DNA from 2 places in the Methylobacterium sp. CM6257 genome. Region 1 is predicted to be linked to the other one. Evidence: riboswitches for the same ligand, from Rfam matches in the RefSeq annotation. Region 1 holds a riboswitch; the other holds the start of a gene.
The links. Region 1 has a riboswitch for glycine ahead of ACYCO6_RS14375 (D-amino acid dehydrogenase). Riboswitches for the same ligand answer to the same signal wherever they lie in the genome.
Positions count from the first base shown of each region.

Region 1 (4,478 bases):
GCGTCTTGGTGCCCTGGAGGAAATGGGCCTGCCAGTTGTGGCTGGCGTAGAAGATCGACTCCGCCTGCCGCACGGCGGCGTCGGCGGTGTCCTGGCGGGAGCCGGGCACCAGTTCGACCTCGGCGCCGACGGCCCGCATCTGCACGGTCTTGGCCGGCGACGTGGAGGCCGGGACCAGGATCTTCGCCCGCATCCCGGCGGCGGCCGCGTAGGTCGCCACCGCGGCACCGCCGTTGCCGGAGGAATCCTCCAGCACCGCGTCGATCCCCTGCTGGCGCAGGATCGACAGCATCACGGCCGCGCCCCGATCCTTGAAGCTGCCGGAGGGCGCGAACCATTCGAGCTTGAAATGGGCATGGCCGCCCCGCCAGGGCCGGCGCACCAGCGGGGTGCAACCCTCGCCGAGCGTGACCGGGTCGGCCACCGCCACCGGCAGCGCGGCGGCGTAGCGCCAGAGGGAGCGCTTCGCCGTATCGATCTTCCCGCGGCCGATCCCCGGCAGGTCGGTGATCATCAGCGGACCGCCCGTCTCCGAGCGCCAGCGGGGCATCTCGATCGGGAAGGTCGCGCCGGTCGCGGGGTCGATATAGGCCGGGGACATGCGCATCGCGGCTCGGGTTCCGGGGCGGGTCGGACACATAATACAAAATAATCTTGCGCGGCGCGCCGTCTGTCGCGGAGAAAATGACGGCGCGCCCCGCGCTCCGGGGCGCGGTCCCGACGACCCGCCGAAGGACCTGAAGTCCTCCGGACGCCCGGATCCGCGGAGGCCGTCAGGCCGCGAGCCGCAGGACGGGCTTCTCCGGCGCGTGCTCTGCGGCAATCGCCTCGGCGACGATCTCGGCGGTGGCCCCTGAGAGGGTCCAGCCGAGATGGCCGTGGCCGGTGTTGTAGAACACGCCCGGCAGACGCCCGCGGCCGACCTTGGGCAGCATGTTCGGCAGCATCGGCCGCAGGCCGCTCCAGGCCACCACCCGGTCGGTGTCGACAAGGGGGAACTGCTCCCGGGTCCAGTCGACCAGCGGCTGGATCCGGTCGTGGCGGATGTCGCGGTTGAAGCCGTTGAACTCGGCGGTGCCGGCGACCCGCAGGCGCTCGTCGCCGAGCCGGCTCGTGACGATCTTGGCCGCCTCGTCGAGGATGCTCACCTCGGGAGCCGCCTTCTGGGCCTCCGGCGTCAGCAGGTTCACGGTGATCGAGTAGCCCTTCACCGGGTAGACGTTGACCCGGTCCCCGAGCCTCGCGGCGAAGTGCCGGCTGGCGCAGCCCGCGCAGATCACCACGGCGTCGGCGTGCAGGACCTGCGGCGCCCCGGCAGGGTGGGCAGCGGCACGCCAGCGGACGGCGTAGCCCCCCTCCCCCGGCGCCACCGTCTCGACGCTGGCATCCTGGACGAAGCGGACGCCCAGGCGGGCGCAGGCGGCGGCGAGGCCCCGGGTGAATTTGTGGATGTCGCCGGTGGCGTCCGACGGCGTGAAGAAGCCGCCGTGGTAGGTCCCGGCGAGCGCCGGCTCGATCGCCCGGATCTCCTCCGGGGTGACGGCGTAGCGCTCCAGGCCCCCCTCCTGCAGCAGCGCGTTGACGCCGTCCGCCTTCTCGAAGCTCGCCCGGTCCCGGTAGAAATGCAGGATGCCCCGGGTCTTCAGGTCGAAGTCGATCCCCTCGGCCTCCGCCATGGCGAACAGGGCCTGCCGGGCCCGGAGCGCCAGCCGCACGGTCTCCAGGGTGTTCTCGCGGTAATGGGCGATCTCGCGCACGAACTCGGCCATCCAGGAGAGTTTGTGCCAGGAGGGCTTGGGATTCATCAGCAGCGGCGCGTCCCGGCGCAGCATCCAGCGCAGGCCCTGGATCACCGTGGAGAGCTTGTTCCAGACCTCGGCGTTGCAGGCCGAGAGCTGGCCGCCATTGGCGAAGGAGGTCTCCATGGCGGCGTAGCGCTGCCGGTCGAGGACGGTGACGCGGTAGCCGCGCTGGGCGAGGGCGTAGGCGGTCGTCACGCCGGTGATGCCGGCGCCGATCACGGCGATGTGGGTCATGGGCTTGGACTCCGGGACTGGACGCGTGGAGGCCGTCCTCGAGCGGTCGGCCGGTTGCGCGCCCCATCTGTCCCGGTGCCTGAGAGCTTGATCCGGCCTGCCCTGGCGAGGCGATGCGCGGACGTCCCCTTCGGCGGGTGCCCACGAGTTCCACCCGCTGCACCACTCTCCAGATCGCCCTGACGACACGGTTCCGGTGCCTGAGAGTTTCCGGGGCGGTTGCTCCGTCGGCGCCGGGTCCGCCTCTGGTGGGCGGATCCCAGTCTCTCCCGCATCGTCGCGATGGGCTACCCCTTCGATACCCCGATTCGACCGCGCGGGAGAAGCCCGGATTCCCGGCATCCTGCCCGTTCCGGGGACAGCGGGTGCGCGCTGTCACCGGAAGCGGTCGAGCCCGACCGTCGTGGGACGGGCGGCGGACGAGCAACGGGTGGCCGGAGATGATGACGCGGCCGTAAGCTTCACCATGCCGGTCCGGGACTTTGTTTACGGTGGATAAACCTAAATTTTTACCAGGATACACTGATATCGCAAATATTATGGCGATTCCGAGCCACGATCCGATCGCGTTAAGACGTCCGCCGCATGCTGCCCCCGGTGAAGGACCTCGTATTCCAGGCGGATGATGCGATGGCGAAGTGGATACCCGGCGCGGCCGTGTTCGGCCTGCTGTGTCTGATGATCATCCCGGCACCCGGGATCTGGGGCGTGCTGATCGGCGCCACCTGCGTGCTGGCGATCGTCGTCAGCCTGTGCATGCTCGTCTTGGACCGGATGGCAACCCGCTTTCTCGCTTGGCGTGAGCGTGTCCGGCAGGCGCGTCGGAACCGGGCGCGGGCGGTGCATGCCGGATCCGGCATGGTGCGGAAGGTCTGACCGCCCGTCGGCCCCAAGGGGGCTGGATTCCGCCGGGCGAGAGTGCAAGGTCCCGGCGCCACGACCAACCGGGACGGTCCGATGAAGCTCCTCTACTCCCCCGCCTCTCCCTACGCGCGCAAGGTGCTGGTCCTCGCCCACGAGACCGGGCTGATCGGCCGGATCGCCGTCACCGCCGCCGGGGCCTCCCCGACCGGCCCTTCCGCGGAGGTCGCCGTCCACAACCCGCTGGGCAAGATCCCGGCCCTGGTGCTGGAGGACGGCACCGCGCTCTACGACAGCCGGGTGATCTGCGAGTATCTCGACAGCCTCTCGGCCGGCCCGCGCCTGTTCCCGGAAGGGGCTGCCCGCTGGGACACGCTGACCCGGCAGGCGCTAGCCGACGGCCTGCTCGATGCGGCGCTGCTCACCCGCTACGAGCGGGTGCTGCGGCCGGAATCCCAGCGCTGGGATGCCTGGGAGGCCGGCCAGATCGGCAAGATCACGGCGGCGCTGGACCGGTTCGAGACCCTGGTGGCGACCATGCCGGCGCTCGACATCGGCACCGTCGCGATGGCCTGCGCGCTGGGCTATCTCGACCTGCGCTTCCCCGACCTTGCCTGGCGCGAGGGTCGTCCGGCCGTGGCCGCATGGTACGCGGATTTCGAGCGCCGGCCCTCGATGGCCGCCACCGTCCCGAAGGGCTGAGGATCCGGGCGCCCGCGCGGCGCGGGCGCTACGGCCCGGCCCGATCGGCGGCCGCGTAGGGATGCGTGGACCCGAGCGGGTCAGCGAAGAAGTTCTGGACCGTCCCGGCCCCGGTGCCGAAGGTGATGAGCAGGAAGCCGCCCGCGAGCGCGAAGTTCTTGAGGAAATCCCAGAACAGCTCGCGGCCCTTGCCGCCGGCCCAGAAGTCACCCGGCACCCAGAACTGCTTCCACAGGAGCGCCGTGACGCCGCAATAGCCGGCGAGCACGAAGGCGGCGGCCCGGTCGGCGGTGCCGGTCAGGATGCACAGCGACATCCCGATCTCCACGCAGAGCCCGATCAGGATCAGCAGCGTGGCGGGCCCCGTGGCGTGCACGGCCTGCCGCGCCTGGCCGACCGCACCCTTGAAGTTCAGGATCTTGTCGAGGGCGCTGAACGGCAGGAACAGCAGCACGAGGAGCAGGCGGACGCCGAACGCGATCGCGACGCTGAGGCTGGCCATGCGCGGAACCGACTCCCGACCCGGCCCGGCTCGGGCCGCTGATCCAAGCCGCGAGCGGCGCAAAGGTTTCTTCCACGCGCCCGCTCGGCAGAGCGCCTCAGCCCCGACACGCCCGGATCAGCCGCCGCACGAAGCCCGCGCAGGCCTCGAGCTCGTCCCGGGTGACGTACTCGTCCGCCCTGTGGGCGCGGGCGATGGAGCCGGGGCCGATCACCACGGCGGGGACGCCCCCGAGCCGCTCGAACAGGCCACCCTCCGTCCCGTACGAGACTTTGGCGTGGCCGTTGCGGCCGGCGAGCCGCTTGGCCAGCGTCACGATCGGTGCCTCCGGGTCGGTGTCGAGGCCCGGATAGTCGATCAGCGGCTCGACAGCGACG
Region 1 is NZ_CM137735.1:2,932,389-2,936,866, forward strand. Features, by position in the region: gene ACYCO6_RS14370 (pyridoxal-phosphate dependent enzyme) at 1-607, opposite strand, end outside; gene ACYCO6_RS14375 (D-amino acid dehydrogenase) at 774-2,036, opposite strand; glycine riboswitch at 2,102-2,211, opposite strand; glycine riboswitch at 2,215-2,318, opposite strand; gene ACYCO6_RS14380 (hypothetical protein) at 2,622-2,912, shown strand; gene ACYCO6_RS14385 (glutathione S-transferase) at 2,994-3,599, shown strand; gene ACYCO6_RS14390 (DoxX family membrane protein) at 3,628-4,101, opposite strand; gene argE (acetylornithine deacetylase) at 4,199-4,478, opposite strand, start outside.

Region 2 (4,478 bases), 2.3 Mb from region 1:
CAGGGGAAATTGCCCCAGCATCGTGAGGAGGGGTGGCTTCGGAGCGCGGGAGATGGACGCTTCCCCGTCGACGATCCGCTTGATCGACGAGAGCACTTTGTCCCGCACCGCTTCGTCATAGGTCCGGACGTTGAGCTGAAGCTGAGCCTCATCCGGGATGATGTTGGCGCTGGACCCGGCCTGCATCGATCCCACTGTGACCACGGCGCTGTCGGTCATGGAGACCTCGCGCGAGACGATGGTCTGGAGCCGCATCACCGTGGCGGCGGCCATCACCACCGGATCGATAGTGGATTCCGGTGCGGAGCCGTGCCCGCCCCGCCCGTACAACGTCACCTTGAGGCTGTCGCTCCGGGAGAGCACGGGGCCGCTGGCGAGGCGTACCTGCCCGGCCGGGAACGGCAGCACATGCTGGCCCAGCGTGACGACCGGCTTCGGGAAGCGCTTCACCATGTCGTCGTCGACCATGGCTTTGGCACCTTCGCCGATCTCCTCGCCCGGCTGGAACACGGCCAATACGGTCCCGTGCCACCTATCCCGGTTGGCGGCCAGAATTTGGGTCGCGCCCATCAGCCAGGTCACGTGCAGGTCGTGTCCGCAGGAATGCGCGATGGCCGTTTCCCGGCCGGATGCGGGATCGATCCCCTTCTTCGTGCTGGCGTAAGGGAGACCGGTGTTCTCCTTCATCGGCAGCGCGTCCATGTCAGCGCGTAGGAGCACGGTCGGGCCGTCGCCATTGCGCAAGATGCCGACCACGCCCGTGCCACCCACGCCCTCGGTCACCTCGAAGCCCTGCTCCTTTAGCCACTTCGCGGCGATGCCAGCCGTGCGCTTCTCCTGCATCGAGAGCTCGGGGTTGGCGTGCAAGTCCTCGTAGACGTCCTTCAGCTTCGCGAGCTGCTCCTCGGTCGGGCCGGGCAATCCCTTCGCGTCGGCTTGCGCGAAAGCGGGGGCTGAGAAGGCTGAAAGAGAGACGAAGGCCACCAGCGCGAGCCAAGTGCGACGTTTGCCGATTATCATCTTGGCATTCCCTTCGGATCGGACCGCGAGAGCAGTCCTTCGTTGAAGTCGGTTGTTATGGGGCGCTTCGAAGTCGGTTAGCCGCGGTGGATCTACCGTCATCAATGATAGGAGATGCCGGTGCGGCGGCGATATTGCGGAAGCGTCCAGCCGAAGTGGAGCGATGCGGCTCGCGCGAGCAGGGCGACGGCGAAGCCGATGCCTGTTGCGAGCTCGCGTGGAGCGCCGAGGACGTTCAGGGTCACGAAGGCCGCTGCGCCGGCCCCCGCGGCCGAGGCGTAGATCTCGCGACCGAGGATGACCGGGGGGTCACCGCCGAGGAGGTCCCGGAGCAGTCCCCCGAAGGTGGCCGTGACCACCCCCATGGCGATGGCCACGGAGGAGCTCGCCCCGGCGTGCAGGGCCTTCTCCGCCCCAGCCACCGCGAACAGCGCCAGTCCCAGTGCGTCGAGCCGCACCAGGTGCCGGTACCGGGATTGCGGGATGTGCGCGACGAAGAACACGGCGCACGAAACGAGCACGCAGGCGAGCAGGTACGCCGGCGTTTGTGTCCAGAAGACCGGCAGGCCGAGAAGGAGGTCCCGGAGCGTCCCACCCCCGACGCCCGTCACGGTGCCGAGGACGGCGAACCCCACGAAATCCATCTCCTTGCGGGCGGCCACGAGGGCGCCGGCGACCGCGAATACGGTCACGCCGAGCCAGTCCAGGGTCGCGGTCGCAGTCTCGAACATCAGCCTTCGTCCCGGCCACGTACGGCGGTCATTTGAAAAGAAGGACCTGGTTATCGGATCGGGGTTGGTCGTCCCATTCCTGCTGCACCATCACCTCCGGCATCGAGGATTTCACGACGACGGTCGTTCCGAGCGGGACCCGTCCGTAGAGGTCGTAGATGTCCTCGTTCAGAAGACGGATGCAGCCGGAGGAATCCGTTCCCCCCACTGTCCAGGGCTCGTTGGTGCCGTGGATGCGGTAGAGCGTGTCCTTGTCGCCCTGATAAAGGTACAGTGCGCGGCACCCGAGGGGGTTCTCAACGCCTGGCTCGACGTAGCGCGGGATGTTGGGCCGGCGCTTCAGCATGGCTTCCGTCGGGCGCCAGCCCGGCCACTTCGCCTTGCGCTTGACCACGGCGGTGCCCGACCAGGTGAACCCGGCTCTGCCCACCCCGATGCCGTAACGGATCGCCGTCCGGACCTCGCGCACAAGGTAGAGGAAACGCTCATGCGTATCGATGACGAGTGTACCTGCGCGCTCCGGGCCATCGTAGTCCACCAGTTGCTTCCGGAACTCCGGCGGGACGAGCGCGAGGTCGACCTTGAGGACGTTGAAGGGGTTGTCCGGGATCTCGCCGATGAACCAGGCATCGCGGTTCGACGTAGGATCGACGGGTGCGGGGGCTTTTGGCGGCTCGGGCTCGCTGTCCCAGAAGAAGGCCTGTGCGCGGCCCGGCGCGAGGACGGCGGCCGCCAGCAGGAGGCTTCGGCGTGTGGCCAACATCGGATGACTTCCAGCTTAGAGGATCGGGCGGACGTCCTGGCCCGCGCAGGACCGAGAGCGCCGCGCGGTCGATGCCGCGCGTGCGTCGTCGTTGCGGCCCATGGGATGAGCCGGTCGGTCGCGAAGAAGGAATTTGCGGTGAGCCCGTTGGCTTCCGGCAGGTCAGGCTATGGGGATGTCATCGCGCAGACCTCCGAGGTTGCTCCGCAGGCGCCATGCCTGCGAGCCCCCTCTGTCATCGGCCTGAGAGTATCGGCCCAACCTCGGGAGAGGTTGCGCCTTACACCATCGGCGGGAGCTGCCGCTCCGCTTTCCAGAGTGTTGAACGACGAGCGGTCTGGGTGCCTGAGAGTTTCCGGGGCGGTTGCTCCTTCGGCGGCCGGCTCAAGCCGGCTCTCTCCCGCGCGTCGATGACCTGTCGCTCCAACTAACACCAAACGGCGTAGCAAACCAGATAATTCGTTAGCTTACGATCTAAAATGTGCGTTGAGACACGCTGACGGCCCTGGACGACAGCCGTGAACGAACCGGATGCCTTTCTCGATAGCGTACCGTACGGCATCCTCGTCGGTCAGTTTGACGACGGCGGCGAGCGGCTTCGCTCTCGGCCAGGATTTTGGCGATCTCGCGCATGACGCGTTCCCAGAACTCCTTCGCGGAAGCGATCAAGTTGGTTCTCGACCTTGGCGGGACGGGCCTAGACGTAGACAGCCTTTCTCGGCGGTCTTGATGCTGCGTGGCGAGGGCGGCGTTCGCGGCCTGAGGCATCTTGAACATGCCGAGCATGTTCTTGCGGTCATGCCCTTCGTTGGCTGCCAGGGCCGCGGCGGCCTATCACTCGCGGGCAAGCGCTTGGGTGGCCTCGCGCTTGACCTGCCTCCTGCCAAGGGTCTGCAAGCACCAGAGGTCCCACCTGAGGCAATGTCGGCTTCAGAGATGGCGATGAAGGCCGTCGAACGACCGAGAAGGGCGCCAAGCTGAATGTCGGCTTTCAGGTGGCGGCACGATGACGGTTCCCCACCCTTCTCGGGCGTCACCGCGGCTAAGCTGATTGAGTTCAGACCCCAGCGTTCGCCGTGTCGGCGCCTCCTCCGCCGTCTATTCATCAGCCTCGTGCTCAGCCTGGAGGCGCTGCCGGCGGTCCTCCATGAGCGCGAGAGCGTGCCGGAACTCCGCGAGCAGCCCCTCGGCCTCGGCGGTGTCGTGCCCTTCGGCCTTCAGCCTCGCGACGAGACGGGCCTGATTGATGACGCGCTCCGTTCCCTCGGTGACGTGCCGGATCGCCAGTTCGAGATCAGTGGGCACTAGGGTGGTCATCACTGGTCCCCTCCGGAAAGCTCAAGCAGTGCGTCGTCAATCAGAGTATAACGCGATGCATGAGCTTCCGGTCGTCCAGACCGACCGCGGGAGCCGGAGAACGCGCCAGGACGTTCACGACCTGCTGACTGGCCCAGGTGCTCCTCGCCACAGGTGATGTGAAGCTGGCGGATGCCTCTGTCTACCGTCACCAGCCCCGGTTGGAGAAGCCGTTCACGGAAGCGGAGCTGGTGCGCAAACTGACCAAGCTCGTCAAGCCGCCCCGGCAGGCTCCATGAGCCGTCTTTGTGCGAATGGCCGATCGCAGCCAGCAGCGTCTGCTTCCGGGATATCGCCGCCGCCGGCTGAATGGCCGGGTTGGGCACAAAACGGCGCGTCTGCTTTTCGGAATTTGGCTCCTCACCGTAGTGACGGGCACCTACCTCACCGCTCTTATGCCGCGGCAAAGGCCAAGCTCAGAGTGCCTAGTTCCCCGATCAGGCGCCCTCCCCTATCGAAGCTTCGATGGCTTCTGACAGCCCTGCGGCTGAACGCGCCGAGCTGGAGAATGGCGATCACTGTGATCAGGGCTGCACCACACGAAGTACGGCAACCGCGCCCCTCTGCTCGCCCCGAATGATGACGATCGCCAGCGGGGAAAAACGGCT
Region 2 is NZ_CM137735.1:5,204,727-5,209,204, forward strand. Features, by position in the region: gene ACYCO6_RS25370 (amidohydrolase) at 1-1,020, opposite strand, end outside; gene ACYCO6_RS25375 (trimeric intracellular cation channel family protein) at 1,122-1,751, opposite strand; gene ACYCO6_RS25380 (L,D-transpeptidase) at 1,780-2,514, opposite strand; glycine riboswitch at 2,838-2,927, opposite strand; gene ACYCO6_RS25385 (hypothetical protein) at 3,613-3,831, opposite strand; gene ACYCO6_RS25390 (hypothetical protein) at 3,831-4,277, opposite strand.
Region 2: it holds a riboswitch for glycine, as region 1 does, so the genes downstream of both, ACYCO6_RS25380 (L,D-transpeptidase) here and ACYCO6_RS14375 (D-amino acid dehydrogenase) in region 1, are expected to answer to the same signal.